Roseimaritima multifibrata: one gene and its partner. The protein of the gene in region 1 binds, or shares a complex with, the protein of each later gene. Links are inferred from orthologs where the notes say so. Each region holds a gene or a part of one and is shown in the gene's direction. Other genes may lie near its edges. The genes, in order: FF011L_RS06915 and smc.

Evidence for each region.
Region 2: the proteins of FF011L_RS06915 (region 1) and smc are in contact, whole or in part, in a crystal structure (PDB 3ZGX), measured with the Bacillus subtilis proteins. The link is inferred for Roseimaritima multifibrata from one-to-one orthologs.

The regions. Positions count from the first base shown.
Region 1 is NZ_CP036262.1:1,869,615-1,884,549, forward strand. Bases 6,605-9,361 are described here. They hold FF011L_RS06915 (segregation and condensation protein A), read left to right. Parts: upstream 6,605-7,459; coding sequence 7,460-8,263; downstream 8,264-9,361. Other genes in these bases: ilvC (ketol-acid reductoisomerase), read right to left, coding at 6,605-6,663; ilvN (acetolactate synthase small subunit), read right to left, coding at 6,804-7,340; FF011L_RS06920 (hypothetical protein), read right to left, coding at 8,757-9,361. In the rest of the region: excinuclease ABC subunit UvrA, read right to left, coding at 1-1,595; dgt (dGTP triphosphohydrolase), read left to right, coding at 1,816-3,015; FF011L_RS06885 (YkgJ family cysteine cluster protein), read right to left, coding at 3,056-3,499; FF011L_RS06890 (aminotransferase class V-fold PLP-dependent enzyme), read right to left, coding at 3,540-4,733; FF011L_RS06895 (molybdenum cofactor biosynthesis protein MoaE), read right to left, coding at 4,730-5,179; FF011L_RS06900 (MoaD/ThiS family protein), read right to left, coding at 5,185-5,478; more of ilvC, read right to left, coding at 5,659-6,604; more of FF011L_RS06920, read right to left, coding at 9,362-9,407; FF011L_RS06925 (DnaA/Hda family protein), read left to right, coding at 10,842-12,476; dnaB (replicative DNA helicase), read left to right, coding at 12,689-14,140. UniProt on the Bacillus subtilis protein: Participates in chromosomal partition during cell division. May act via the formation of a condensin-like complex containing Smc and ScpB that pull DNA away from mid-cell into both cell halves.
Region 2 is NZ_CP036262.1:4,790,143-4,806,488, reverse strand. Bases 5,711-9,878 are described here. They hold smc (chromosome segregation protein SMC), read left to right. Parts: upstream 5,711-6,081; coding sequence 6,082-9,678; downstream 9,679-9,878. Other genes in these bases: FF011L_RS17385 (hypothetical protein), read left to right, coding at 9,693-9,878. In the rest of the region: FF011L_RS17415 (hypothetical protein), read left to right, coding at 1-1,066; FF011L_RS17410 (hypothetical protein), read left to right, coding at 1,203-2,015; FF011L_RS17405 (DUF11 domain-containing protein), read left to right, coding at 2,022-3,458; FF011L_RS17400 (TPM domain-containing protein), read left to right, coding at 3,664-4,494; FF011L_RS17395 (TPM domain-containing protein), read left to right, coding at 4,531-5,211; more of FF011L_RS17385, read left to right, coding at 9,879-10,232; FF011L_RS17380 (acyl-CoA thioesterase), read right to left, coding at 10,960-11,409; FF011L_RS17375 (deoxyhypusine synthase family protein), read right to left, coding at 11,442-12,479; FF011L_RS17370 (hypothetical protein), read right to left, coding at 12,586-13,587; FF011L_RS17365 (class I SAM-dependent methyltransferase), read left to right, coding at 13,983-14,651; FF011L_RS17360 (thymidylate synthase), read left to right, coding at 14,729-15,523; FF011L_RS17355 (dihydrofolate reductase), read left to right, coding at 15,746-16,225. UniProt on the Bacillus subtilis protein: Required for chromosome condensation and partitioning.

The DNA.
Region 1 (14,935 bases):
CGTTGGTGCAATCCGATCGAAGGTTCGTCCAGCACGTAGCAGACGCCGACGAGTCCCGAACCGATGCTGGTCGCCAAACGGACTCGCTGTAGTTCGCCTCCGCTAAGTGTGTCGGCCGGGCGGTTAAGGCTGAGGTAACCGACGCCGACGAGGTTTAGGAACTGCAATCGTTTAGAGACTTCATCGCTGATCGGTTTGGCGATTTTTGCGTCCGCCGAATTTAGGTCAGGCATCCATGTCGAAAACCAATCTTGGATTTTTGAGATTGGCTGGGATGTCAGCTGATGGATGTTCTGGTCGGCGACGGTGACGCTTAACGATTCGGGCCGAAGCCGTCCTCCCTGGCATCCGCTGCAGAGCACTGAACCGCGGAGTGGCCGCAATTGGTCTGCACGTTTTTCACTGCGAGTCGTTTCCCATTCTTGCTCCAGCAGCGCTAGTAGGCCTGGGAAGCCGGTGGATTCGTCCCCATGCAGAAGACGCTCGCGTTTTGGGGGACGCAGGGTTCCGAGCGGCTGTTGCCAGGAACCACGGTTTGCCACTAGGAAGGGCTCGACCGCTTCACGCATTTTTCGTTTGACTGCCGCGGTCGCGCCTTTGTAGGCAAGTAAGCCCCCCTCGTCGGCCGATTGTTCCCAGTCGACCAAGCTGTCCGGCTCAAATCCTTCTAGGACGCCCATCCCATGGCACTGTTCGCATGCGCCATAGGGGCTGTTGAAACTGAAGGTCCGCGGTTCCAATTCCGCGTAGCTGACTCCACATTCGGGGCAGGCATAAGCGGTGCTGATCAGCCGTTCTTCCCATTCGGTTTTGCCCGGCAACTGCGAAACGGCAATCAGCAGGCCGTTGCCTAGTTTGAGCGTATGGCGGATCGACTCTTCCAGGCGTGACTGGATTTCGTCGCGGATAACCATCCGATCGACAACCGCTTCGATCGTATGGTTGCGCCGTGGTGCCAGGTCGGGCAAGGCGTCCAGCGGATACAGTTCACCATCGACGCGTGCCCGCACGAAACCGGCTTTACCGATTTCTTCAAAGACGTCGGCATGTTTGCCTTTGCGGCCGCGGACCAGAGGCGCCAGCAGCATCAGCTTCGATTGTTCCGGCATCGTCAGGAGTGAATCGACGATATTTTCCGGGGATTGCTGGAGGATGGTGGTTCCGCAGTTGTAGCAATGCGGCGTCCCGATGCGCGCGTACAGCAACCGCAGGTAGTCGTAGATTTCGGTAACCGTTGCCACGGTGCTTCGGGGATTGGTTGTGCCCGGTTTTTGATCGATGCAAAGGGTCGGTTCAAGCCCATCCATCCAGTCAACATCGGGCCGTTGCAGCTGATCGAGAAACTGTCGCGCGTACGAGGAGAGGCTCTCGATGTATTGCCGCTGTCCTTCCGCATAAAGCGTGTCGAAGGCAAGCGAGCTTTTGCCGCTACCGCTGACGCCAGTTATGACGGTTAGACGATCGCGAGGGAGGTCTAGGTCGATCCCTTGTAGGTTATGGGCTCGGGCACCACGGATTCGAATCACTCCCTCGGCGCCAGTGGGATGAAGATTTTTGTTCTGTCTGGGAATGGTTCTGTCCGGGGTTCGTTTCACGACCTAGAATCACAATAAAAGGACCGCCCACAATTCAATCACTTGGCCCCATCGTAGCGGAAGACTTGCGTTTTCCGGATTTTCGCGACCCGACGGTTCGCTTGAATCCGCTAGATTGGTACCTTCAATAGACCGGCAAATGCCGTTCCGTTTGATAGTGGGTGTTGTCCAGTAGGATAGACGACTCGACAACCTGCCCAACTTCATTTCAAATCCATTGATGACCAGCATTCCACAGGCAGCTGAAATCGTACGCAATCCCCCTTCTTTTCGATGGAGCGTGGATGCCCTTGATTCGGTGACGCGCCGCGAGCATTTGATGCTTGCGTCGTACGCGACTTTCAGCCGTGATTCGGGGGGGCGAATTCACGCTGAACCCGAACACACCTACCGCGGACCGTTTCAGCGAGACCGCGATCGTATCCTGCATTCGTCTGCGTTTCGCCGATTGTCGGGCAAAATGCAGGTTTTTACGGGCGAAATGGGCGAGTACCATCGGACCCGCCTGACGCACACCTTTGAAGTGGCATCGATCGCACGAACGATCACTCGAGTCCTTCGCCTGAATGAAGATCTGACCGAGGCGCTCGCGCTGATGCACGATATCGGCCATCCGCCTTTTGGTCACTGCGGCGAAGATGTGTTGGATGAGTACATGGTGTCCGCTGGCGGTTTTTCGCACAATGCTTTTGCATTGGTGATCGCTGAAGAACTGGAGCAGCGTTACACGGGGTATCCGGGACTAAACCTCTCGTCTGAAATCCTGGAAGGGCAAACCAAACGAGCGATCAAACGTGACGGAGTTGTCGAAGCTTCGGCGAGGCTGGAAGTTCAGGTTGTCGATATCGCTGACTCGTTGGCCTACGACGCGCATGATATCGATGATGCCCTGCAAATCGGTCTGTTGTCGATCGAAGCGCTCAGTCAGTTGCGATTGGTCCGCAGAGCCCTCGATCAAATCGAACAACACTACGGACGCTTGTCGAATGCGAAATTGCGGCCAGCCCTCGTGCATGAATTAATCGATTTGCAGGTGGGTGATTTCTTGGATCAGGCGACCGGTCAACTGCAAAGCTGGGGTGGTTGCCGGAGCGATGAACTGAGCATGGCAGGTGTCCAGTTGCAGCACTCGCTTCAGTTACGAGACGAGCAGTCGGAGCTTGAAGCGTACTTGTTTCGCAATGTTTACCGTCACCCGAAATTGATGAGTGTTCGGAAAAAGGCAGCGGATCGATTGGGACAATTGTTTGACCAATTGAGCAAAGACCCCGCAAGGTTGCCGCTTCGTTTTCGGCAACGAATCGACGGCGTCGGACACGTTCGAGCGGTCGGCGAATATCTGGCAGGCATGACCGACCGATTTTGCAACCGACAGTACGAATTCCTTGTCGCCGGAACCGGGCCGCTTGCCGACTGGTAAGGAGAGTGGGTGATTGCGTGCTGGTGATCGCCGCCGCTGCTTAAACCTCTTTCTCTTTTCGACGCTCTTCGATTTGTTCGAGGTTGTATAGTTTGCCGACTCCGCTTCCGGGGCAGACATCACAGGCCTCTTTCCATGCCTTTTTGCTGCTCAGGTTGCTGTCCCAGAAAGGCCATGTGCGGCATTGAATGGGTCTGGATTTATAGACCAAGCAGCGTCTGGATTCAGGGTGTAAAAAAATGCAGTCTCCGTCGGGGTATTCGACAAGGCTTTTTCCTTCCGGTTCCTGACGCACAAATTTGCGTTCAAAGGCTTCCAGATCCATCTCCATCTCTTTGGCGAGCGATTCGATTTCGTGGTCGTCGACCCAGACGTACCCCGGTTCCCCACTGCAGCAATCGCCGCAGCCGGTGCACTCGAATCGAAGCCCTTCTTTGTACCACGGTTTCTTGGAATTGGTTTGCTTCTTGGAAGCGCCTGCCATCGGAGCTTGTCCTGTTGGTTAATTTGAATAGAAAACGTGGTTAGGAAATTTCGCTAGCGATCGCGGATAACGCGTCGATAGCCAAGGCGATTTCGGACGGTTGGGTTTGGTGCCCTGCACTGATTCGAACGGTCCCTGTTGTTTCTGTGCCGAGGTGTCTGTGAATGCCTGCGGCACAGTGTAACCCCGTTCTTGTCTGAATCCCGAATTCCGCATCGAGGATCGCTCCAAGATCGGACGCAGGCAGATTCTGCAGGGTTAGGCTGCGGAGCGGCAAACGGTTGCCTTGCCCCCAGAACTGTACGCCAGGTATTTTACTTAACCCTTCATCCAGTTGGGTTGCCAGTTGTTGCAGTTGCTCCAGCCCATCGTGTTGTTCTTCTAGCCATCGCAGTCCGGCCTGTAGCCCTGCAATTGCCGGAACATTCAGATTGCCCGCTTCCAGCCGACTAGGAAGCCGCGCCGGCATGGTCAGCTCTGCAGAATTGCCGCCGGTGCCGCCCCACTGACTTGCCTGTAAATGGGGATCCGCCTTGGAACTGACCGCCAAAATGCCGATTCCCAGGGGGCCTAACGCTCCTTTATGTCCGGGCGCAGCGAGTAGATCGACATGCCATCGTTGGACGTCAATCGGCAGGTAGCCCCAGGTTTGGGCAGCATCGCAAAGAAATAGTGCGGGATGGTCTGCAAGGGCTAAACCAATCGCTTCGATCGGTTGTTCGGTGGCCGTCACATTGGACGCGTGACCAATCGCGACCAGTTGCGTCTGCGGCTTGAGTGCACGGGCAACCTGGGCGGCTTCGATCTTGCCTTGTCGGTCGCACGGCAGCTGTTCCAGGTCAATCATGTCCGAATCGGCCAACGCTTGCAGTGGTCGCAAGACGCTGTTGTGCTCGGCAGCGGTGGTGAGCACGTGTGGTTTAACCGAGGTCTTGCGGTTTGCAGGGAACAATCCCAGGATCGCTAGGTTCAGCGCCGCCGTTCCATTGCTGGAAAAGATAATTTGCTGGGGGGATTCGGCGTTCAGCGACCTCGCTACGATTGCTCGGGTTTGGGCGACTTGGTCCGCCGCCTGTACCGCGTCGGAGTAACTGCCGCGTCCTGCGGAGGCACCGACCGATTCCATTTGGAAACGCACCGCTTCGTAGACGCTTGCCGGCTTAGGCCAGCTGGTCGCCGCGTTATCCAGGTAGATCCGCTGGGGAGGCGAATCCGATTGGTGGGAAGGTGTCATGGATGCACCCATTCCTCGGCCCCATCCTCGAAGCGTTCTTGTTTCCAAATCGGAACACGCTGCTTCAGTTGGTCCATGATCCAGGGCATCGCTTCCATACAGGCCGCACGGTGTGGGCTGGCCAGGGCGATGGCGATGCTTGCTTCTCCGACTTGGACCTCGCCGATGCGGTGGATGCCGATCAGTTTCCGCAGCGGCCACTTTTGAGAGGCTTCGTACAGAAGGTCTTGCAATTCTTTGATCGCCATTGGGCGAAAGGCTTCGTAGCTTAGGTTTGCCGTTAGCAGAACCTGGGCGGCCTTTTCGGTCGCTCGGCGTGTCCTCCCGACGAAGACCAGTTGAGCTCCACAGTTGGGATCAGCGATCGGGTCCCACAAGCCGTTTAGGTCGATCGCATTTTCAACCAATTGGACATCGATCATCGGTTCGCTGGCATCGGTCGGCATATTGCTTAGCCTCCGCTGACCGGTGGGATCAGGGCAAGCTCCGCCTCGGGGGCGATGATTGAATCCGCAGCCATGTAGGTCTGGTCGGCGACCAGACGGCAGGTCGGCAGCAGTGCCGATAGTTCTGGATGTACGCGCGCGATCACTTGGAGAACTTCGGCGGCCGAAACGTCGCGTCCCAGGCGTACTTCGATGGCATCGCAGCCAGCGGCTTCACTCGCTCCAGCGAATAGCCGAACGGTTCGCAGGGAGGTTTCCTGCTTTGGGGCAGTTGGTTGATCGGGCGCACGGCGGTTCATCGCAAAGGACTCCGGCGGGATCACAACAAGGTTAGGAAGGTAGTCGATCGCGAGTCTTCAGAAGCGTCCGCCCTCCTTAAAAGAAGAGTCTTGCAAATGCAGGACTCTTCTTGGCAGATCCATTGGTAACCAGCAAAAAATCCACGCTGATGGGAGCGTGGATTTCAGTTGAAGGTTGTCCTAGACTTCTTTTTCGTCGATCCAGGTCATCATTTTTCGCAGGCTGCGGCCAACGGTTTCCAGCTGCAGATCGCGTTCGCGGCGACGGGTGGCTTTGAAGCCAGGAGCCCCTGCACGGTTTTCCAGGATCCAGTTGCGAGCGAACGTGCCGTTCTGGATTTCTTCCAGGATACGTTTCATCTCTGCACGGGTTTCGTCGGTGACGATCCGAGGTCCCGAGCTGTAGTCACCGTATTCCGCGGTATTGGAGATACTGTAACGCATGTAGCTGAGGCCACCTTCGTAGAACAAGTCAACGATCAGCTTCAGTTCGTGCATGCATTCGAAGTAGGCCATTTCTGGTTGGTAGCCGGCGTCGACCAAAGTCTTAAAGCCTGCTTTGACCAGTTCGCTAACGCCGCCGCACAGAACAACCTGTTCGCCGAACAAGTCGGTTTCGGTTTCTTCAGCGATGGTGGTTTCGATCACGCCACCACGGGTGCCGCCGATACCTTTTGCGTAAGCCAAGCCGATTTGTTTGGTTTCTTCCGATGCGCCTTCGCCCAGAGCGATCAAGCTTGGAACGCCGCCACCCTTAACGAATTCGCTTCGCACCAAGTGCCCAGGGCCTTTTGGAGCGACCAGCAAGGTGTCGACACCTGCAGGAGGTTCGATCTGGCCGAAGTGAATGTTGAATCCGTGGGAGCACATCAAGATGTTGCCCTTGGACAGATTGTCTCGGATCGATGCTTCGTAGATCGGTCCTTGGACTTCATCTGGAAGCAGGATGTTGATGACGTCGGCAGCTTTCACTGCGTCCGCGATCGACATTGGCTCGAAGCCGTGCTCTTTGGCTAGGTCGTAGTTAGGAGATCCAGGACGTTGCCCGATGATGACATCGACGCCACTGTCGCGGAGGTTTTGCGCTTGGGCATGTCCCTGCGAACCATAGCCGAGGATCGCAACTTTCTTGCCTTTTAGGTGAGAAAGATCGGCATCGGCTTCGTAATAAATCGTGGCGGCCATTGTGTCATTCAGTCCTAAAAATCGTGAAATAGTTACTTCAGAAGTTTGTTAAAAGCTATCGGCTCGGGCGGTTTCACGTCAGAGCAGATAGGAGAGAGTATCGCGAACCCCGAAGGTTCGCATTATTTCGCGTTATCGCATTATTTCGCGTTAGCGGGGATGTCGTGCGTTTGGTCGGAGTCTTGCTGCAGTTTCCCGTTGATGCTGCGAACCATGGCGATACGCCCGGTTCGAACCAGTTCGGTAATCCCGTAGGCTCGCATGCGGTCGATAAACGCTTCGATTTTATTTTCGCGACCGCTGATTTCGACCATGATTTCTTCCGGGCCAACATCAACGATCCGGCCGCGGAAAATGTCCACCAATTCGCGGATCTCGCTGCGGACGCTTCCCGCTGGGGCTTTTACCTTCAGCAGAATCAGGTCTCGTTCAACGAAATCGCTGGCGCTGACGTCTTCTACCTGGACGACCGTGACGATCTTTTTCAGTTGCTTGCGGACTTGGTCCAACACATAGGCATCTCCGACGACGACAAATGTCATTCGCGACAGGTTGGGCAGATCGGTTTCTCCGACTGCCAACGAGTCAATGTTGTACCCGCGCGAGGCGAGCATACCGGAAATGTGAGCCAGAACGCCGGGAACGTTCTGGACGAGCGCTGAAAGCACGTGACGCATAGTAAAAAGGCCTTATCACCGGACGAATACCAAAGCGGCATAATAATTCTGCATCCTCAAACCAACAAGGCCCGCTGTCTCTTGCATTCTCCGCTGGATGCTGCGATTGTGGAGGCATCATGGCATTCCGTATCGAATTACCTGCATATCGCGGCCCCTTAGACCTGTTGCTGTATTTGGTACGGCGACAGGAATTGGACGTTACTGCGCTCTCATTGACCCGAGTTGTCGACCAGTTTTTCGAATATTTGGATGTTTTGCAAGAATTGGACCTCGGCGGAGTCGGTGAATTTATCGATCTGGCCAGTACCCTGGTCGAGCTGAAAAGCTTGGCGGTCCTGCCGACGCCGGTTTCCGAAGAAGAGGAGGTCGTCGAAGATCCGCAGGAAGAATTGGTCCAACGCTTGCTCGAATACAAGCAGGTTCGAGACGCCGCCAGTGTGCTGGATGAAATGGGCGATCGCTGGCAGCAGCATTTCCCGCGTCTGACCGATAGCCTCCCCCCACGCCAGCTCGATCCCGGTGACCAACCGATCGCCGATCTGGAATTGTGGGATTTGGTGAGTGCGTTTGGGCGAATCATGCGGGAGGCGAAAGGGCCCCCCGTGGCTGAGGTCGTTTACGATGACACTCCGATTCACATCTATATGCAGCGGATCCACCGGCGACTGTGCGATACCGATCGAGTCGCCTTGGCAGATCTGTTGGACGGAGGCATGCACAAGTCTTCCCTGATCGGCTGGTTCTTGGCCATGCTGGAATTGACCCGTCACCATGGCTGTGCCGCCGAAGAAGAAGCGGGCACCGGCGATATTGTCTTGGTGCGAGGGACCAACTTCTCGTCCAATCTGAACGTCAACGAAGTCGATAACTACGACGCCTCGGCGATTAAAGACAGCAATATGCCGGTCGCCGGCCGCTAATCATTGCGAGCCGGCTGCCGATTGTCTAACGCGTCACGGGTTGTCGTTTTGTCGCCTTTCACGGCGAACGTAAAAGTAGGCCGGACCAAAGAGCGATAGCGATGCCGTTCCGGCGACCGCCGGCCGCTAATCATTGCGAGTTGGCTGCCGATTGTCTAACGCGTCACGGGTTGTCGTTTTGTCGCCTTCCACGGCGAACGTAAAAGTAGGCCGGACCAAAGAGCGATAGCGATGCCGTTCCGGCGAACGCTCTGGTTCCGGCGAACGCTCTGGTTCCGGCGAACGCTCTGGTTCCGGCGAACGCTCTGGTTCCGGCGAACGCTCTGGTTCCGGCGAACGCTCTGGTTCCGGCGAACGCTCTGGTTCCGGCGAACGCTCTGGTTCCGGCGAACGCTCTGGTTACGCGGGCGTTCTTTCGCGGGGAACCAGCGAGCTGTCGGCTATCCCTCGCCAACGGCTTCACTGTGGGCTTCCCCCATGCCTTCGCTTCGATTTACCTTGGCAACTGCCGCGGGTAAGGCGGATTTTCACTTTTCGGCGGTTCCATCGAATACCGTTCCTGCCACTGCCGACGTTCGACAGCCGAAGCGTAATACTTCAGCCAAGTCGTTTCGTCCTCTTCGTCCAGGCATCGCCAGTGGAGGTAATTCTCCGGCAAGTCCACCTTCTTCTCACAGCGGGGCATGATGTCCCGGTAGATGATGGTGTACAGCTGGCGGTCGGAAAGGTGTTCCGTGCACTCCAATATCACCTGAACCCCATGCAAGCTCTTAATCGTTTGATTTAGAAGCTCGCTGAGGGCCCGATCCTTTAGCGAATCGGGGTGAGGCAGCTGGAGCGGTGGTTGAAACCAATTGGCAATTGGCATCGCGGGAGCTCGCTCCCATGCCAACATAGAGGCCAAATACTCATTCTCGACCGACAAGGGCATGCCGCTCGCGCTGTCTACCGAATCATCGATATACGGCTCCAACTCATCCCGCAATCGGGCGTTGTCTAGCAGTAAATCGACTTCGTCAATGTAGGGTTGCGTATCGCTCATTTTTCGAACGCTTCTCATCATTTGTTGTTCCACAACGGGCCGATCCCATCCATCACGGGCAACACACCCGCGGCGAGCAGCCACGTTTCTGATGTTATCCATCGCAGCGACTTGCTCAAGCTTTTCTGTAGCAAAAAAGCAACATTGGACACCTTTTCAGAAGGGTTACCCTGCCCTGATCGTTACCAGCGGCACGGTTTAACGCAGTCGGCTTTGAGCTAGCTAAATCACGCGTCCGCAGACTCCGTGCAACCGTCAAAGTCGCTTTCGGAGACGAACGATCCGGAGGTAGTTTTTTAAAAACGGTGGCGAAACGTTGTTTGTGACTTAAGGTCGCCGGGCGAAATGAAGGGCGAGACCCAAGACGCGGAATGAATTAGTGTCGAAAGTCTGAATCGCCTCTTTCTCGTACGCCCGGCCTGTTGAAAATCGTTCCACGTTGGATAGCTGGCCAGGTATGGCGGGGTTGGTTGCCATGAAGCTGGCTAGCGGGCGAGGGGAATTGGAAATTGGAAAATGGCTGTCCTCGCTGGGGATTTTGCATTTTTCATTTTGTAATACTCCTTTTTCAATCTGCCGTCTCTCTCACGCTGCTATTCGCATCTCCTGCCACGCAACGCGAGAGAAAGCGAATTCGATCTGTGACGAAAGTCTTGTTTCCTCTCTTCTAAGCCTGGCCTGATGAAAATCATTCCCTATAGGAGGGCTGGCCAAGTGTTAGCGGGGGCGGGGGGCTGCGAAGCTGGCTCGGGGGCGAGAGGAATTGCAAAAGTTGAAGTGGAAAATGGAAAATGCAGAATGGCTGTCGCCGCTGACGATTTTTCATTTTTCATTTTGTAATACTCCTTTTTCAATCTGCCGTTTCTCTCTCTCGCCGCTATTGGCATCTCCTGCCACGCATGCGAGAGGATGCCCGGGGGGGAAAGCACCAGGGGCGGCTCGTGAAAGGATCGCCTTAGGAAGCCGCCAGCGGGCGGCCCTGCAGGTCGGACCGCGTTCCATCTCAAGCATCTTTGAACCTCTCCTTTGGGGGGAGTGGCTGGCTATCTTGCCTAGCTTGCCAAATGGCGGTTTTGTCGTCCGATTTCGCTGCGGTGTTAACAACCCCTGAGGGGCCTCTTTTTTTGCTAGCAAATCTACAAAGTGTTATGTGTTAAGGAGTTGCGATTATTAAAGTCTCGTGAATTTGACTGAAGTCCAAATCTCTCGACAGCTTTTCCACCGAACGTCAAAGTGCCTCTTCAGCTAGGTACCGTCGATTGCCGACCTTTGAAAACTAGGGCTTTGCAGGGTAGAACGCTCCGCCACCATGATCTCTCAAAAAACGATTCGGTCTCAGTTTGACTCCTTTGCTAGCTTCCCTACAATTCCGCCCTGTCGTCACCCAGTACAGGAATCGATTGAGGGCATCATTGCCGCCCAGCGGAGCTCGGTTGTGCGTTTCTAGCCTCCACGCTTTTGGCTGTCCTCTTCCTCAAAACTGGGTTCCTATTTCGCTTCGGGCCATCGTCCATGAGGGAGGGTTGCGCTACCGGTATGCATCAGCTGAACAGAGCAGGTGGCAAGGATGTCGCTGATGAAATCAAGGAAGTCTTGCGCCTGCAGATGGGAGATGGCCGCTACAATTTGTGGTTCGGTCACGATGTTGGGTTGCAAGTGGAGCCAGGGACTGCCGAATCTTCGGCAGTGGTCACCGTTACGGCATCCAGTCCGTTTGCTGCGGAGCGTTTACGAGCGCGGCACGCGGGGGACATTCGCTCGGCATCCAAGTCGATTTGCGGAAACGATGTTGAAATCCATATATTGCATAGCGAACCGGCCGCGGCCGTATCGCCTGCGGCGGATCAAGCTACCGAGAATGCTGCACCGTCCTCAGGGGATTCAGCCTCCCCTATTGAAACGAATAATGGCCTGAAGTTGCGATTTGAAGACGAGTCCTCTGTACCTGATAACCTCCCCGCGGCGGCTCGCCGTTCGGGTTCGGCTGGTGCACGTCCCGTCTCCGCAGGCTCTCGCCGCCGCACAAGGGGGCCTCGCCCGATTGGGAATCCTCTATTCCGGGAAAAACCGGCTGAGGAAGCGGGCGAAACCGCCGGCGATGCATCGGGGGCGGTTCCCGCGCCGCCTCGCTGGGCGATGACTCTGAATCAGTTTGTTGTCGGTTCCTGTAACGAATTGGCTCATACGGCAACAAGAATGGTGGTCGACAACCCTGGGGCGGCCTCCCCGATTTACTTTTGGGGACCTTCGGGGTCGGGCAAAACTCATTTGGTTACGGCGATCCGCGATTCGCTCCGCCGCAAGCATCGCCTTCGCCGGGTGATTCAATTGACGGCGGAAGATTTTACGAACGATTTCACGACCGCTTTGCGTGGCAGTGGTTTGCCGGCTTTTCGTCGTCGTTACCGCGACGTCGACGCGTTGATGATCGATGATGTGCAGTTTTTTGGTGGGAACAAGCGAGCGACGTTGCGGGAATTGCTGCACACGGTCGACGCCCTGCTGCGGACTCGAAAGCAACTGATTTTTGCGGGCGACCGTCCGCCGATGGAAATTGAAGGGATCCCCGCCGAACTGGCGGGCCGTCTGAGTGGCGGGATGATGTGCGGGATCGGGCCGATGGATGTCGCCACCCGGCGGGCCGTTTTGGAACAATTTGCCGCGATGGTTGGCTTGGAATTGCCAGCAAACTTGCTCGACACGTTGTCGGAATCGGTCGCCGGCGACGGACGTGTGATGTCGGGACTGGTCAATCAGATTTGGGCACTTCAGCAGATGCGAGGTAAAATGCCGACCTGGCAGCAAGTCCTCGATTCGGCCGCTGGTGACATTCTGCGAACCTCGGCCCCGATCATTGGATTGGCGGATATTCAGAAAGCCGTTTGTGATACATTTGGACTACCCAAGGGAACCTTGCAGTCGCGTGGACAGCAGCGAAGCGTCAGCCAGCCCCGCATGTTAGCGATGTACTTGGCACGTCAGCATACCCGAGCCGCGTTTAGTGAGATCGGTGATTACTTTGGGAACCGCAGCCACAGCACGGTGATTGCTGCGACCAAACGAGTCGCCGGTTGGCTGGACAATGGCGAGAACGCTGCCGCGGAAACTGCGGAGCGACAGCGAATGAAACAGGCCGCCGCCGCGATCGAGAATTTGCTGCGAACCGGTTAGGCAGCCCTCATTCACTTTTCGGTTTTTAAAGAGGGACGGAGTGTTCGGAGTGTCGCCGTTCGCACGTCCCCCGCGGAAGAACGAGTCCCTACGCATTGCCGAACGAAAGAGGACATTGCTCAAGCGGCGTCCCCCTTCCAATACTCATTACTCTTCACTCTTCAAAACTCTTCAAATTATATTTTCATTGCGATTCCAACGGAGTGGTCAACATGGTTGCTGAAGGCAACGAGCGGGAATTTCCGAACAAGAAGAAGAAAAAGAAAACGACCGCCAGTGAAATCTTGCAGCGCGAGCAACCATTTGACCTGGAAGCGGAGATGGGCGTGCTGGGAAGCATCTTGTTGCTTCCCGATGTTTGCGACGATTTGGCGTCCGTTTTGAGGAACGACGATTTTTATAATGACGCCAATCGGAAACTGTTCACTCATCTGCGCGAGATGCATGATGAAGGGGATAAGATCGATGTGACGTTGTTGGTCGCACGACTCCGCAAAGCCGAAGATTTCGAAGCGATCGGCGGCGCCGCCTACCTCGGCCAGTTAGCGACTTCGGTACCTAACGCCGCCCATGCGGTTTACTACGCAAAAATCGTTGCCGAGAAAGCGACCTACCGGAAATTGATCGAAGCTGGGACCGATATCCTTCGCGATGCTTATGAGCAGTCGCACGAGGCTCGCGACCTGGTGGCTCAGGCGGAGCAACGGGTCTTTTCGATCATGGATGGTCGGTCGACTCAGTCGGTCAATAGCATCAGCGACATCCTGCACCATGCGATGGACCGTATCGATGCACGTATGTGTAATGAAGATACCGAAGGGACGGTCGAAACCGGCTACATCGACTTTGATGCGATGACGGGTGGTTTTCATCAAGGGGAACTGATCATTTTGGCCGCTCGACCCAGTATGGGAAAAACGGCCTTCGCGATGAACATCGCCGAAAATATCTGTACTTCGTCTCGCGAAGCGGTCCTCTTTATCAGCTTGGAAATGTCGGGGATCGAATTGGCTGACCGTATGCTTTGTTCACTCGCACGCGTCAACGGTCACAAACTTCGTGCCGGGGATATTACCCAAGAAGAACGGGGACGGTTGGTTCAGAAGGCAAACGAAATCAGCCAGGCACCCCTGTTCGTGGATGATTCGCCCAGCCGAACGGTCAGTGAGATCGCCGCAGGTGCAAGGCGTATTGCCCGCCGCGATGGCAATCTGGGGCTGATCGTGATCGATTACTTGCAGTTAATCGAACCGGATAATCCACGTGACCCTCGGCAGGAGCAGGTGGCGAAAATTGCTCGACGCCTGAAAGGGATGGCTCGTGAAATTAAAGTGCCGGTCCTCTGCCTAAGCCAATTAAACCGGCAAGCGGAAGATAGCAAGGATCACCGTCCACGTTTGAGTCACCTGCGGGAATCGGGTGCTATCGAGCAGGATGCCGACGTTGTCATGTTTGTTCACCGCGAGGAGTACTACCAGCGTGGTGAAGAACGCGAGCAGTACGCGGGTCAGGCTGAAATCATTATCGCGAAACAACGTAATGGTCCGGTCGGCGAAGTCGAATTGACCTGGGAAAAGAATTACACCCGGTTCCAGAACAAGGCCCCCGATCGCCACGACGAATTCGACGAATACGCCGAGTACCAAGCTCCGAGTGGATTCTAGGGAACGTGCCGTTTGTGAGTGACCTGCTTTTGGGTCGCCGGAACGGTTCCATTTGTTTCCGTCAGAGGTGGGGGCCAGGAGACAAGATGGGCGAAGCCGGCAGCCTGCGTCGATTGCTGGTTGGCACACTGGCTGGCATTTGAGTCTTTCGTTCAAGTGTCGGTCTGCGGAAAATCGTTGTACGTCCGTCGATTTAGCGATTGTCGCCTTTCGTTCGGGACGTGCGATTTATAAATGAAGAAAGTCTGGCTCCCCTCGCCCCTAAGCGAGCTCTTCGGTGCGGAAGAAATCTCTGCTAGCTCATTGCGTGATCTCTGCCTCTTTGTTTGTTTTAGGGAAGCTTGCTTGGGGGAGCTTGCTTGGGGGAGAGGGGGAGATTTGCAGGCGACGATTTTGCGGCCAAGACGCGGTGAACGCCTCGGATTTCAAGCGGTTAAGCCGCGCCTTGTCCAACGCTGTCGGCCCCTCTCCCCCAGCCCCTCTCCCCAAAAACAAGCCTTTGAATCGCCATTAAGTGAATTAGTTGGCGAACCGTTGATCCAGTATCAAACCTGTTTTAGGCGAGCTTGTTTTGAGGGCGAGGGGAGCCAGACTTTCTTCACTTATTCTTTTCAAGCCCCCTGCGAAAGAACGTCCTGTTGGAACCACTTTCGTGGAGCGAAAGGCTAAATTAGCCGGCTGGCGGCAGGTAAATACTGCCGGAAATCCGCGGTTAAGCCTTCTCAATCACTCCGTCCTGAAGGTCCTTTGCACCGGGAAATCTTCCTGTTCGCGATCTCTTCTTTAGTCCTTCAT
Region 2 (16,346 bases), 2.9 Mb from region 1 along the record:
AATGCCTGGCGGACCGATGCCCGGCGGACCAATGCCTGGGGGCCCAATGCCCGGGGGAAGCCCCGAATCGGGAATCGCACAGGCCCAGTACTGTGGCCCTGAAGGCGGACCGATGGGCGGAATGATGCCAGCAGGCATGATGGGGCCGCCTCCAACCGTCCAGGTTACCTTCGGCAAACCCGAATCGATGCACGTTCGCTACAGTGTTGGCGGACCGGGCATGTTCGACAGTGAACCGTTGGTCGTTCCGGCTCGACAGTACTTCCCTCAAGGAGGGCTGTACCGCCTGAAACTGACGAATATCATGAATCGCGAAGGGGTCGAGCTCTATCCGACCGTGGAATTGGCTTATGCAAATCCACGTACCGGGGCTTACTTGGCTCACAACTCGATTCCTGTGCAGTTTACCGATGAAGACTTGGATCAAGTCCTAACCGGTAACTTCGTGACCAAAGTCATCTACCTTCCAGATCCGGACTTCCAAGGTCCTGCTCTGGCTGGGATCGACACCTTGGTTAGCACTCGACTGGATCCAGGCGTCGACCCAATCGTCGAAGCCGACCGTCGCGGTTCGATCCTTGCGATCATTCGCTTGGGCGACAAAGACATTGAACTGGGACAGGGAGCCGGTGGAGAGTTCATCCCAGGAATGGCAATGGTCGGCAACGGCTTGCCAATGGCCTTTGCACCAAGTGCAAGCTGCGGCGAAGGATCGTGTGGCCCCAGCGGCAACTCGGCTCCTTATCCAACATCGCTTCCCGGACCTGTCTCCGGCGTGAACATTCCTCAGTACGGAATGCCGATCACCGGAACACCGATCGGACTGCCTGGACCACCACACATCCCATTGGGATCGCCTGCTGGTCTGCAGAAACATGTGATGAAGAACCACACTCGGATGAACATGCCACAGCCCGTTAGCAAGATGAAGATCAACGTTCGACAGAACCCTGGATACAGCTATCCAAACCCTGTCAGCCGAATCAACATCAATGAGCAGAACATCAATCCGGGTACTTCACAGCATCGACCGTTGTCTGAACTTCACAGCCAACGCGTTCAGTAGAGTTGCAAAGATGTGACCGTAGCCAACCGGCCCTTGAGACGATTGCAAAGAATCTCTCGAGGGCCTGGTACGTCCGCTCCTCTGGGACGGACATTAAAAGATTCCTTGACTTCCCCCGGCACTTGAAGCGTCATCCATGCGTTATCTGAATCTGCAAATCAGGATGTTGGTCATCGCCCACGCTCTCCTGCTGGTCGGTGCGAGCGAATTGGTGGCTCAGATGACAGCCCCGATGCCCGCGGGAAATGTAAACTATCTGCTGAACGGGCAAATGCCTCCGGGAGCGGTTGGGTCGGCTCGACTCCTTAGCCGTGCTCCGGTGCAAAACTACTACCAGCCTGTCCGGATCAACGGGCCCAAAGGGGCGCGTTTTGAAATTGCCGAGGGAGACGTCTTTCAGCCCAATGATCAGGATTCCTTGCATGCCGGGTTATTGATCGGAGCCGTTTATCGGCTGCGAGTCACGTCGATTCCGGGAAACCCTGGTGCGGAAATTTATCCGACGATCGAAGTGATCGATCGAACCTATCCGCCCGAAGGCCAAGCGACGCGATTTCCGATTCAGATCAATCTGGAACAGATCGACATGCAAGACGCCCTAAAAGGCCGCATGGTCACTCGTGTGGTTTATCTGGAAGATCCTCAGTCGGCACTTCCGCTGGCGGAAACGCCTGATACCGCTCGCAGCTTCAACGTGATGTTGCATCAAGACCCGCTTCAGGTTGCCGATCAAATGGGACGCCCCGTTGCGATCATTCGCATCGGATCGATGACCCCGCCCAGCGAGCCCAGTTTGATGCCGCAGTTCTTCTTCGGAAGCCCTCCCTGGGTTGCACACTTTCCGGTTGCAGCAGAGGGGCCGAACAAGATCGATGAACACGCGATCCTGCGGACGCCTCATATCCCACGTGATGACCTCGGTTCCCAACCACTCCCTTACCGACGGTAGCTTCGCATGGCTGGAAATTCGAAACAATTGGATCAAGAGAAACCGATGAATACAGCAATCGTGTCGCTACGATGTTTCAGCCTGATGGCGACGGTTTCGCTTGCGAGCCTGCTTGGTTGTACGTCGGGTAAATTGGGCCCCAGCTTGATTAGCCATTCTTCGGGCGACGCGGCGGTCGCCCCGGCAGCCGTTGTTGCGGCTCCGGTTTCGACGCTTCCAAATACAAATACAAATACAAATCAGCTTCCGCCCCAGACGCCGGCACCAGTTCAGCGGATGGCTGCGGTCCCGATCGCAACCGACACCGCTTCGGTTGAGGGGGCTGCGGTTCAGGGTGAAGTGGCGCAGGTCGCTTGGAATCAACCAACCGCCGGCGGACAACGCCTACTGGGCGGCCGTCCGACACCTGCCATGGCACACCCTATGGCTCATGCGCATGCTCCCGCTGCAAATGGTGCCCCAGCGGCCGGCAGCGATTGCAGTTGCTGTAACAAGACCAGCTGTTTTCAGTCGGGGCCTTGGAATCAGTTTGGTACCGATCCACAAGAATTTCTTTGCGATGGTGGAGACCTTTCCGGCAACGCCCATGTCCGTCAAGACGACGCGTTGGTCGGGATCGATTTGGAAGACACGGTGGTGAAATACACCACGCAAAAAGGTGAAATCCATGTGCAGCCGAGCAATCGCGTTTGCATTTATGCTCCTCGCTTTGCCGCCGTTCGCAAAGTGACCGAAGCCGTAGCAGGCGAACAAACGGTGGCCGCATTAGGTTACGACGTTCCCGAAGGCCCAGGGCGTATCGATCTAAATCAACCTAGCAGCGCAGTGACGGCTCAACATAGCTTGGAACGTCAAGTGGTCTCGCGAACGGTTGACGCGATGCGAGACCTGGATCGTGGGATGCCTATTGAAGGCGTCGATCAACCGTTGCTCGCCGAAGACACGCTGGCGATTTTGCAGAACCTAAGTTTGATTTCTCAGGGGATGCTAACCGAAGCGGATAAGCCTTGGCTAAGCAAGGGAGCGTTGGCCGCCGAAACATGGACGATCGAAGAAAATGTCGCGGTTACGGTTGCCGATGTGTCGCCGGTCGAACAGATTCGTCATGCGGCCGCAGAAGGTTTGACCCTGTATGAATTCCCCGACGCTGGGCGATTGCGAATCGTCAAGCTGGCGGACAAACAGGATGCCCTGCCAGGCGAGATCGTCACATTCTTGCTCCGCGTCGATAACGTTGGTGATTCACCGGTTCGTGACGTGGTCCTGACCGATAACTTGACCAACCGCTTAGAGTACGTCGCCGACAGTCAGACCTGCTCGAGTGGAGCCGAGTTTGAAACCGAAGTCAACATCGGCGGCTCGTTGCGGCTCACGTGGAAGTTGACCGATACCTTAAAGGTCGGAGAAAGCAGCTCCATTCGCTTCCGCTGCAAAGTCCGCTAAAGCGGGATTTCAGTATGTCGCCTTTCCATTAGCTTTCCCGGGCGGCATTCTCGCGGAGCGAAAGGCGACACTCTCTGCGAGGCTTCGGTTTTGTTGCCTGACGGTTTGCGCGGTTCTCTTGACGGGGTAACCTATATCTCCGACGGCGACCGTTTGGGAACCGTGGGATTTCAATCCGTTTCTCTTGCGGAGCAAGCAGATACCGATGGGTAATAGCTACCTTCTTAGGCCGCGTGCTTGCTTAGCCGCGTTTGCGTTTTTCTGTTCCCTGATGGTCTCGCCTGCAATTGCTTTTGAAATCAATCTGCAACCTCCTGGCGATCGTGAATTTGTCCGGGACTTGGCAGGGATGCTGGACGCTCAAGACAAAACGCAAATCCAAGAGATCTGCGATGCGCTGCTGACCGACAAAGCGACTCCGATCATCGTGATCACGATCGAATCGATGGCGAAATATGGGGGCGAGGGTCTGCGGATTGAAACCTTTGCCACGTTGCTTTTTGATCAGTGGGGGATCGGGCATCCAACCCTTGGTGATCAGGAATGGAACACAGGCATCCTGCTTTTGGTCTCAAAGGATGATCGCAAAGCAAGGATTGAGCTTGGCGGCGGTTGGGGACGCCGCGAGGACGCTTTGTGCCGCCAGATCATGGATGACCAAATCATTTCGCGGTTCAAACAAGGGCAGTTCTCGATGGGGATTGTCGCCGGAGTTGAATCGCTGGACAAAATGGCTCGAAAGCTGGAACTGCCCTCGGCTCCGGCCGCCAAAAGTATCCCCAGGCCTTGGTGGCATTACGGTTTGATCATCGGCTTCGTGGCTCTGGCGATCTTCACGGTCGTGTCGCTGATCCGCAACGGCTCCAGTGGTTGGGCTTGGGTTTTTTGGGGTGTTGTGTTTGCGGTGGTCGGAACCCTGCTTTATCAGTTTTTGAAAAATCAAAGCCGAGGTGGTGGCGGTGGAGGTGGGGGATTCAGCGGTGGGTCGTTTGGTGGAGGTTCCTCCGGCGGCGGTGGCGCGACCGGATCTTGGTAGTCATCGCATCCGCGACTTCGTAACAAAGAAAAAAACATGCAACGCGCATCGAGCCTTTTTAATACCGAACAGAAACAGCAGATCGAAGCGGCGGTCGCTGAAGCGGAGTCTCGGACGACGTCGGAGATCGTGCCCATTGTCGGGACGGTTTCTGGTCGATACGAGCGACCTCAAGATATGGTCGGACTCTGGCTGGCAGGCGTTGCCGCGGTCTTGGTTTGGCTGATGTTCCCTCGAGATGACGATACGTTGGGTAGCTGGGAAGGGAGCGCCGTTTACGTAGGGCTGGCGGTCATGGTCGTTTCGATCTCGGCAGCTTTTATCATCGGAGTCTTGGCGGCAAATCGGTTCGCGTGGCTCTGCCGATTGTTCACGCCTGGGGACCAGATGCGGGAACAGGTCCTGGTTCGAGCTCGAGAATTGTTTTTTGACAATCGAGTCCACCACACGAGTGGGGCGACCGGGCTGTTGATCTACGTTTCATTGTTTGAGCGTCGAGCTGTCATTTTGGGAGATAAACAAATAATGGGTAAGTTGGGGCAGGAGCCCTTGGACCAGCTTTGCCAGCAATTGACCGAAGGCCTCCATGAGGGCGATTTCGCAGCCACAATCGAGTCAGTCATCCGCAACGCCGGAGATCAGCTAGCAATCCCCTTCCCCCGCACCGAACCAGGAATCAACGAGCTAGAAAACACCCTGGTTCTAATCGACGAATAAAGAAAGTCTTCTCTCTCCTTCTTACCTATCTTGCCCACTCTAAGACTGGCGGAAACGTTTCCCCACATCGCCTCGCGTAGGACGTAGATTTATAAAAGACATAGGTCTGGCTCCCCTCGCCCCTAAGCGAGCTCTTTGTTGCGGAAGAAATCTCTGCTAGCTCATTGCGTGATCTCTGCCTCTTTGTTTGATTTCGTGGAGCTCGCTTGGGGGAGAGGGGGAGATTTCCAGGCGGCGATATTGCAGCGAAGACGCGGTGAAAGCCTCGGATTTCAAGCGATTATGCCACGCCTTGCCCAACGCTGTCGGCCCCTCTCCCCCAGCCCCTCTCCCCCAAAACAAGCCTTTGAATCGTCCTTAATTGCATTAGCTGGCGAACCGTTGATCCAGTATCAAACCTGTTTTAAGCGAGCTTGTTTTGAGGGCGAGGGGAGCCAGACTTTCTTCAATTATAAATCGCACGTCGCTAGCAAGGGATTCCACAAGCCAAGTAAGAGTCTGCAAAATGAGGAATGAGGAATGAGGAATGAGGAATGCAAAGTACAAAGTGCAAAGTGCAAAAATCTCCAACAGAGGCAGTCATTTTGCATTTTGTACTATTCATTTTAGCTTTTCCAATTCTTCTCACCCGCGAGCCACCTTCACAGCGGGCAACCCCACCCCAACTTCCCCACCCATCCACCACAGAACGATTTTCAGCAGCCCACTCCCCACTCCCGCCTCCCACCTCCCACCTCCCACCCTTTTTACTCTATGCCTCGTCTACCCTTTGGTTTACGCTAGGAAGACCCCTGCTGCGTCGTCCTCAGCAAGCCGCTTTCGGTCTTTTTTCACGATGAATGTTCCTTTCCGCGTCCTTCCCCTGCTGGCATGCTGAAAGCTCTCGAACTAGCCGGCTTCAAAAGTTTTGCGGATAAGACGCGCTTTGACTTTCCCGACGGGATTACGGTCGTTGTCGGACCGAATGGATCTGGCAAGAGTAATATCGTTGACGCGATGAAATGGGTGCTTGGCTCGCAGAGCGCCAAGAGCCTTCGCGGCAAAGATATGTCGGACGTGATTTTCAAGGGCTCGCAGACTCGCGGTCCTTCCAATTCTGCCGAAGCGACCATTGTCTTTGACAATTCCTCGGGGATCCTGCCCGTGGACGCTCCAGAGGTCCATGTGACCCGCCGAGTCTTTCGCAGCGGCGAAGGGGAATACCTGATCAACGGGCAGGCTTGCCGATTAAAAGACATTAAATCGTTGATCGCTGGGACAGGGATCGGGATCGATGCCTACAGTCTGATCGAACAAGGCAAAGTCGACCGGATGTTGCAGGCCAACGCGAAAGATCGCCGTGCGATCTTCGAAGAGGCTGCGGGGATCAGTCGATTTAAAGCCAAAAAGGTCGAAGCCGAACGTCGATTGGCCCGAGTCGATCAGAACTTGGTCCGGCTGGGTGATATCGTCGATGAAGTCGCCTCTCGCCTGCAAAGCCTGAAATCACAGGCCTCCAAGGCCGAACGCTATCGGCAGTCCTCGGAACGTTTACGCGAACTGCGTACTTCCTTGGCTTGGACCGATTGGTCGGTGATGTCGGAGGAGCTGCAGTCGGCCGAACACGATCTGAAAGAGATCACCGAACAAGCCGAATCGGAAGAGAAACGACGGGACGAATTGGCGGAGCAACGCCAGGCGTTCGAGATCGGGTTTCAAGAACTTGCCGAACAGGCGAGGCAGGCCGAGACCGATCGCGCCAATATGGCTCGAGAGATTGCCGTTTTAGCGGGCCGCCGCGATGCCGATGCTCATTCCCAGCAAGAACTGGAACGAGCCATCGCCAAAGGACGCCGACGGGTTCGACTGCTGCAGTCGCAAGCCGGTTCTGCGGCAGCCGAATTTCGTGGGTTGCGCGACCGATTGGCAATCTATGAAAGCGATTTCGCCAAAGCTCAAGCTTCTGCCGATGCGGCCGAAGAGGTGCGACGCGAAGCCGGGGAAGCGGCCGAAAAAACTCGCAGTGAACGAGCCGAAACGCAGATCCGGCATCTGGCCAACCTGCGGAAAGTCGCCGATCTGGAAGGAAATGTTCAGCGGTTGCAGCAACAGCTTGAGCAATCGGCCCGATCTAGCGAAGCGTTGGCGATTCGAAAACAATCCGCTCAGGCGATGCTGGAGGAAGCCGATACGGAGCACCAGCGTTGTCGGACGGAACTGGAACAACTGAACCAGTCGATCAAGGATTCCGAAAAGAAGATCGACTTGGCGTTGGCTGAACTGAATGAGAAAAAGCGGCTTTTGGAGCGGCGTCGTGAAGAGATCGCTGCCCTCCAAATGCGACTGCAAGGATTGACCGAAAGGCAGTCGGTCTTGCGAGATCTGCAGAAAAGACAAGAGGGCGTGGACAGCGGTGTCCGTTCATTGATGGAGCAGGTCCGCAGCGCCAATGTCGATGTTCTGGTCGACGTCTTAGGAATCGTCGCGGACCACGTGCAGACCGATCCCGATGTCGCTCCGTTGATCGATGCGACGTTGGGACCTTTGGCCCAGTATGCAATCGTCCGGCACAGTCGCGTCCAAGAGGCGATCCTTTCGGGCAGGATTGAAATCACCGGCCGAGTTGGTTTGCTGCGAATTGATGAACTGCCGACTCGACGCCCCGGCGATAAAATTCGTTTGGATGGACTGGGGGGCGTGATCGGTCGTGCCGACCGGATGGTCCAAACCGAACCGGAGTTCGAACCGCTGGTGAGGCACTTGCTTGGCACGACCTGGATCGTCGATTCTCTGCAGACCGCGCTCGGACTGCGGAAGCTAAGCGGGGCCGGTTTGCGTTTTGTGACCAGCCAATGTGAATTGTTGGACCGTGATGGCTCCCTGATCGTGGGGCCGGCGACCGCCGCTGCCGGATTGGTCAGCCGTCACAGTCAATTGGCGGCAACCACCAAAGAGATTCAGCACTATCGCTATCAGTTAAGCGAAGCGGAAGAAGAGGCCGGGCGGTTGAAGCTGCGAGTCGACCAAGAGGCGGCCGATATGGGCCGGATCGAGGATGGACACCGCGATGCGATCACCAAACGGGCTGCTGCGCAAGCCAGTTTGCGACACTCTGAAGAACGGTTGGAATCCTGCACCACCGCCCTTCAAGATCTGAACAAAGAGATCGAAACCGCTGAAATTGCGCATTTGGAAGCGGTCGAAAGCCAAGAAACCTTTGAGTCGCAGTTGCGGTCATGCCGGCAGCAGATCGCTGAAATCGAAGCGGAAGCGACCGCCAGTGACTTGGAACTACAGCAGCGTGAATCGACGTTGCGAAAAGCGACCGACCGAGTGATGGCGATCTCGGTCGATGTAGCTCGAGCCGAACAAAAGGTGGAAGCGGCGACGGCAACCCTCGAACAGCAACGCCGCGATCAATCCGAACGCCAAGCCGCCGTCCAAGAAGTTCGCGTCCAATTGAAATCGGACACGGACCGGAGTGAACAGCTGAAACTTCGGCAGTTGCAGGCCGACGCAACCCTCGCCTCGCTGCATCTGCAAGCCGAAGAATCGGCGGCTCAGATGCAAGTTTTGGCCAGTCAAGCAAACCAGTTGCGAACGAAACAGCGTGAACTGCAGTCCGCACTCGATGCGGCGGGGAAAGCGGCCGACAAGGCCTCTCGCGAACTGCATGCCCTTTCCAGTCGTCGCGACACGACGCGAATGAAACGAGAAACCCTCGCCGATCGCCTGCTGGAAGATTACGAAATCGATCTTCGTGGCAGTGAGCCTCCGGAAGATCATCAGCCGGTTGAAGATCGGGATTCGGTCGACAAAGAAATTGGACGACTGCGTGAGCAACTGCAGCGGACCGGTTCGGTCAACATGGAAGCGCTTGACGAACTGGAAACTTTGCAGACACGTTACGATGAATTGCACGGCCAGTACCAAGACCTGACCGCCGCCAAAGATTCGTTGCAGCGAATCATTCAGCGAATCAATACCGATAGCCGACGCTTGTTCATGGACACGCTGGAGGCGATTCGGATCAATTTCCAGCGGTTGTATCGCAAGTCCTTCGGGGGCGGTTCGGCCGATTTGATTTTGGAAGAGTCCGACGATCCATTGGAAGCCGGAGTCGAGATTGTCGCGACTCCTCCAGGCAAGCCGGCCTTCTCTAATTCATTGCTTTCCGGTGGTGAAAAAGCGTTGACCGCGGTCGCTTTGCTGATGTCGATTTTCCAGTACCGCCCTAGCCCGTTTTGCGTTTTGGACGAAGTCGACGCACCATTTGATGAAGCGAATATCGGTCGATTTGTTACCGTGTTGACCGAATTCTTAGATCAAACCAAGTTTGTGGTCGTCACTCACAGTAAAAAGACGATGACCGCCGCCACCACCTTGTACGGTGTGACGATGCAGGAATCGGGGGTCAGTAAACGAGTCTCGGTTCGTTTCGAAGATGTCAACGAAGATGGCGAAATTAATAGTACCGACGCTGCTTGATTCTGAGTAAAACAATGCCTGAAATCACTTTTCCCGTCCTGAAAAAACAATTGCCTCCCGCGATGGTTGAGGTGATCTCCGCCACTCCACTGTCGCCGCTGGATGCTGGGGATGCGGTTGAAAGTATCGCAAAGTACATCGCTGTAAACGGGGATCTGGAAAGGTCCGCGGAGTGGAATTCTTTGCAAATCGATTTGGTCTGCTCAGGGCTTTGGTTGTTGGCCGGAGAGCTGGATCGGTCGCACGACATCAGCCAGTCGATCAAGACTCCGGAAGGAAGTTTCTTGCATGGGATTATGCATCGCCGAGAGGGTGATTTTGGGAACTCAAAATATTGGTTCCGGCAAGTCGGTCCCCATGCGGTTTACGCGCAGATCGCACAGGCGGGTGGCGGCGTGCCTGAGGAACTGCAAGCCGATGGAGCGCTAGATCCATACGCCTTCGTCGACGCCTGCCAAAGCGCTGTTCGCGGCAAATCGAACGCGCGGCCACTGGAGCAGATTCAGTGGAACGAGTGGCAAGCGTTGATGGCGGATATCCTGCCCAGCGAGTAGTGGGGGCGAAGAAGTCGCCATGAGAACGTCGGTGCTCTTTTTGTCGCCTTTCGCTTTCGATTGAATCAACAAACCGGTAAGCGAGGTATCGCGTCCAGTTCCTCGCTTACGCGTTTTGAAGTTGCGTTGTCGGGATGCATTCCCCTCTGGCTTTGTGTCGGCCCTTCGGGCCTTTTCACTAGCACATTTTCCCATGCCGGGGCTGCCAAGCCCCGGTCGATGCGCAAGCGTAAAAGAAAGGGTCGACACAAAAGACGCCATGTCGATGCCTGCAACATTCGATACCGAGGGCTTGCTAACGTATCGAATGACTGAATTGCAAAAAACGTAACTTCAAAAGTTGCGCAGCCGGGTGGGATTTTCTGATGCATTGCCGCACCGCAGCAACCCCGCTTGGAAACCGTCTCCAATAGACTGCACGTCGCCCGCGAAAGAAGGTTGAAGATAACGGTCTTTCGCGGGGGACGTGAAAAGAATAAGTAAAGAAAATCTGGCTCCCCTCTCCCCCAAGCAAGCTCCGACAAATCCAACGAAAAGGCCGAGACCAGGGAATGAGCTAGCTAAGATTCCTTCCGCAACAAAGAGCTTGCTTAGGGGCGAGGGGAGCCAGACTTTCGTCAATTATAAAATTCACGTCCCGAGCGAAAGGCGACAATCACTAACCCGTCAGTTAGGCCTCGCAAAACCCAACTGACTTCCTGTGCTCAGCCCGCTGCGGTGCCCGCTTCTACCAGGGCGGACCTGGTGATTTGGTGAGTGGCTGTGCGGCGTCTAGAAGCGACTGTGGGATGGCAACCGCTTTGCGGATCCGTAGGTTTACGAATGCCCAGCGAGTTGCGCCGCGGCACAAAATGGTGCGGTCTGCGGGCCGGCAAATCAAAAATTTGCGCTCACATGAAACGTGACTGACTTCCGATACCCATGTGCGGACGATCAATTGATCCTCCGCAAAAGCGGCCGCTCGGTAGGTGATTTCGTGAGACCGAACCACCCAGCCGATCCCGTTTTCATCCAATTGGGCTCGAGAATCCCAGCCTCCCGCTGCGGTGTGGCGATGAGCCGCCCACAGAGACCACTGGAGGTAACGCAGGTTGTGGACGTGATCCTGTGCGTCGATTTCGTCGGCTTGAACCACATATTCGAAATCGAAGACGGCTGACACGTGTGGTACATCCATTTTGAGTTGTGCGTTGGAAGCCTCTGCTGGAACTACCAGCCCAGAACGTATGCAAACATCAAAGGGGCGCAGATCGTTGCGTCACTTTGAACCATAAACTTGGGTGCATCACGATCGAGTTTGTACCACGTGATTTTCTCGTTGGGAACCGCTCCGCTATATCCACCGTAACTGGTGACTGCGTCGCTGATCTGGCAAAAGTACCCCCACAGAGGAATATCTAGTTTCAAATCTTGGATCATCAGCGGTACAGCGCAAATTGCGAAATCTCCTGCGATTCCGCCACCGATTTGAAAGAATCCGATCGGATTGTCGGTCGAATTCGCCTGGTACCACTTGATCAGCCGTTCCATCTGAGCGGTGCCGCTCAGAAGGCAATTGTGGGTGGCGACTTTTCCCTCGTAGACGCGAGCGGCAAAGATATTGCCAAGGGTTGAATCTTCGTATCCAGGGACGAATACCGGGATTCCCATCTCCTTGGCGGCAACCATCCAGCTGTTTTCCACGGGGATTTGGAAGTGCTGTGGCAATTCAGGGTCGTCCAGCAACCGGAACATGTACTCGGCCGGAGTATAAGCCTGCCCGCTGTCGGCCGCTTCCTGCCACAGTTTCAGCAGGCGGCGTTCCAGATGACGCATCACGGTTTCGGGGATGCAGGTGTCGGTGACGCGGTTGAAACCTTCGTCCCGGAGGGCCACTTCGTCATCCAACGAAAGGGCTCGCCAATCTTCGACGATTTTGTATTCGTCGTGAGCGACCAAGTTGAACAGGTCCTCTTCAAGGTTGGCCGCTGTACAGCTGATCGCGTGGACTTTGCCCTGACGGATCATCTCAGCAAGCGAAATCCCAAGTTCGCCGGTGCTCATCGCGCCAGCCAGCGAAACCAACATCTTGCCATTGGTCGGTTCGCTGACAAACGAACGATAAGACTTGGCCGCAGCCAGCATCTCGCGAGCGTTGAAGTGCCGGTAGTGATGCTCCATAAACTTTGAAATGGAGGCTGGGTGCCCACCGTAGGCGGAGCTCGATGGAGGCGTGTTTGCGTTTGTTGCAATCGGTTTTGAAGACATGGACGGCTCGATTGGATTCTGGGGTGCCACGACAAACAAATAGCGTGTCGCGACACCATAGCCAGAACCTTCTCAGCCAGCAACGGACCGATCTTTTTTGAAGGGATTACCGGTTGAAGGTGTGGACCATCAACGTGCCGGTATGGCGGTCGACAATTTTCACCGAGTAGCCGCAGGGCCAGCAATAAACGTACGTTTTGCGTCCCAGTAGATCGCGATGCGTTTCGCACGAAGGGGCCCCGACACAGCATCGTGGGACGCAGACCTTGACCGTCACGGGACAGCATTGGCAGGGTACCGAAAGTCGAGTCGTAAAGGTCTCTTTGCACTCGCAACCGCAGTAGGCATGAGCCAGCAACGGGTGGTTCCAGTATTTGATTTTTGGCGGTTCGCAGCAGGCAACGGTAGCGCGTGGCCCAAACAGTGACGTGAAGCTGTACGGTTCGTAATGTTCGTTGTGCCCGTAGTACTCGTGAGGTTCCGAGTAAGCGCCGCGGTAACCACTCAGGGGAGCGGCCGACCGATAACGGGAACCGTCAGCATGATAGCTCGACTCATAACCGATCGGAGGTGAAGAAACGTAGCTGGAACCTTCGAAGGACTCCATGTACTGCGGCGATTCAATCGATTCCCTTCCTGCTCGGTAGCTTTCGGTTTCGCCGTAGTTGCTTGGTTCGCTGTAAGTGTTGGGCTTGCCGTAACGGGACGCGGGAGGAACGTCGGGTGTGTCGTTGTAGACAGGGGCTTGCCCATATGGATAGCCGTGCAGAACGACTTCGGAATCGGGCGAAATCGTGCCTTCGATCGGCAGACCATCGACCAGAGGACCGGTCGGTTCGGATTGGTCAAGGATCGATTGCTCGCTCGATTCCTGTTCACGGAATGAGCTTTCCCGAAGGATGACGGCTGGATCGTCTTCGTAGGGAACGACGTCGTAAGGCGAAATCGGTTCGACCGAAGGAATCGCGACCGGGTCCGGAATGGCATTGCCAGGCGGCAATAACTCTTCCACTGCCAAAGCTGGCAGCACAAACAGGATGAGAAGGGCGATGGCACCAATCGCAATCAAGCCTGACTGGATTTTACGGACATGGGGAGCGCGGATCATGGCAAGCCTCGGATTCGTATTTGGGGAACGTACTTCGGCAAACCTAGGTCTTCTATCCACGCATTCGGCAGAAAAATTGTCAGGTAACAATTCCCCTCACGTTAAAAAGAGGGACTGTTCGGGATGTAGCGATTCCAACGATGGCGAAACGGCTTGCCGTTTACAAACACGAAACGCAAGCGAGTATTCAAAACCGTTACGCAATCGATTCAATTGGACCCTCATCAGCGAGTCGTTTATTTACTCCCTTGCGCTTCGTGCTTGTATTTGTTTGCCCGCTCGCGTTGCTACCGGGGATCCGATCCCCCGCTGTGATGCCGTTTTTGTCATGCCAGTTGACAAAAAAGGGGGCGGCGGCCAATTTGTTAGCCCCCTTTTCATAGGAAATCTGCATCATGTTGCCCCGCACGCTTGAGCTCGAATTCAGTGAAGATCTGGAAGAGACCTCTCTTTACGACCAGATGGACCATCAGGCTGTTAACGAGGCTTTCGTGACCGATTTGGTTGCTGGGGGGAGTGTTGGCCCCGATGTTCTGGATATCGGGACCGGGACGGCAAGGATTCCGATTTTCTTGTGTCAGCAATTGGAAGACGTTCGGGTGATGGCTCTGGATGCGTCCACGGCGATGCTCGACTGTGCTCAGACGAATGTCGATGTTGCGACGTTGTTGCACCGAATTCAATTGGCTCATGAAAACGTTCATGACCTGGCTGTCTTTGAAGACGATATGTTTGATACCGTCCTCTCCAATACGCTGCTGCATCATCTGCCTGATCCGATGGTCCTGTTGTCCGAATCGGTGCGTATGACGAAACCGGGAGGCCGTGTCTTCGTTCGTGACCTGGTCCGTCCGGTAAGTGAATCGGCCGTGGAAGCGATCGTTCAAGACGTGTCGGCCGGCGAACCGGAATCGGCTCAGCAATTGTTGCGACACTCGTTGCACGCAGCTTTGACGCTGGAAGAGACTCGGGCGATGGTCGCCCAGCTTGGTTTGGATCCGGAAACCGTCCAGATGACCAGTGACCGACACTGGACTTTGGATGCCGTGATCGCTGTTGCATAAATCGGATTTTAGTAGCGTCTCCCGAGCGGCGATGATCGCTTGCCGCGACTGTTTTAAATCGAATTGAAGGTCCAAGCATGCAGAGCTACCTCGGATTACTTTCTGAAATCATGGAAGCCGGAGCCGTTCGCGATGATCGTACGGGGACCGGAACGCGAAGTCTGTTTGGGCGGCAGTTGCGTTTCGATTTGCAGCAGGGGTTCCCGTTGCTAACCACAAAGAAACTCCACTTGCGTTCGATCCTCTACGAATTGCTGTGGTTCCTGCGAGGTGAGACAAACATTGCTTGGCTGAAGGAGAATGGGGTCCGCATCTGGGATGATTGGGCGGACGAAAATGGAGAGCTTGGTCCTGTTTACGGAAAGCAGTGGCGAAGCTGGCAAACGCCCAGCGGCGAAACGATCGACCAGATCGCCGCAGTGGAAAATGCAATCCGCACCAACCCCGATTCAAGGCGATTGATCGTGTCGGCCTGGAATGTCGCGGATGTCGATTCGATGGCCCTTCCCCCCTGCCACTGCTTGTTCCAGTTTTATGTCTCCGAGGGACGCCTCAGCTGCCAACTGTACCAACGCAGTGCCGATGTCTTCCTGGGCGTCCCCTTCAATATCGCCAGCTACGCGTTGCTGACGCTGATGATGGCTGAGGTGACCGGCCTGCAGCCCGGCGATTTTGTGCACACCTTCGGAGACGTCCATCTGTACAACAATCACCTGGAACAGGCTGGGCTACAGCTACAGCGCGAGCCTAGGAAGCTGCCGGAAATGCGGTTGTTGAACCAGCGGAAATCGATTTTCGATTTTCAGTTCGAGGATTTCGAATTGGTCGATTACGACCCGCACCCCCATATCAAAGCCCCCGTGGCCGTTTGATCGTTGTCGGCCATAGCCGTGACGGCCGTCACGTAGCGACGCTCGCCAGAGCTTAGGCAGCTGGGCAATACGCCACGAATGGCTTGCGCGTTCCCCGCGAAAGTAACGAACGCAAACGCACCTTGCACGTTCCCTGTGAGAGCGTGTTGTTATGATGCGACCGTTGTCCTGCACCGTATCGTGGCCGGGACCTAACCGTTTCCTTTTTAGAGAACAACGATCATGAATTTGGCTGCGATCCTAGCTTCAACCGATTCCGGTGTGATTGGCAATGAAGGCGGCATGCCCTGGCGTTTGTCGACCGATCTGCGGCGGTTCAAGCGGTTGACGATGGGGTTTCCGATCATCATGGGGCGAAAAACGTTTGATTCGATTGGCCGTCCACTCCCCGGACGCTTAAATGTTGTTTTGACTCGGTCTGCCGACTGGGCCCACGAAGGAGTCCGGACGGTCAACCTGGAAGAAGCGTTGGCGATCGCCGATCAGCACGAGCAGGCATTTGTCGTCGGCGGGGCTGAGATCTATCGCCTGATGTTGCCGTACTGCCAAGCCGTCCATTGGACTCGGGTGTTGGCCGATATCGAAGGGGATACCCGTTTCCTGTGGGACCGCAGCGAATTTGAATTGCTGCACGACGAAGCATTTCCCGCTGGCGAAAAAGATAGTGTTCCCACCCGGTATGAAATCTGGCAGCGTCAGTGAACCGAGGTGTGAGAGCGAGGCTTCGGCAAGGTTCACGCTTGCCGGCAACAGGTTCACTCGCGTTGCAGAAGGTTCAAAGCTAGGCGACCTGAGGGCGGATTCTGTTGGGTTGCCTTCTGAT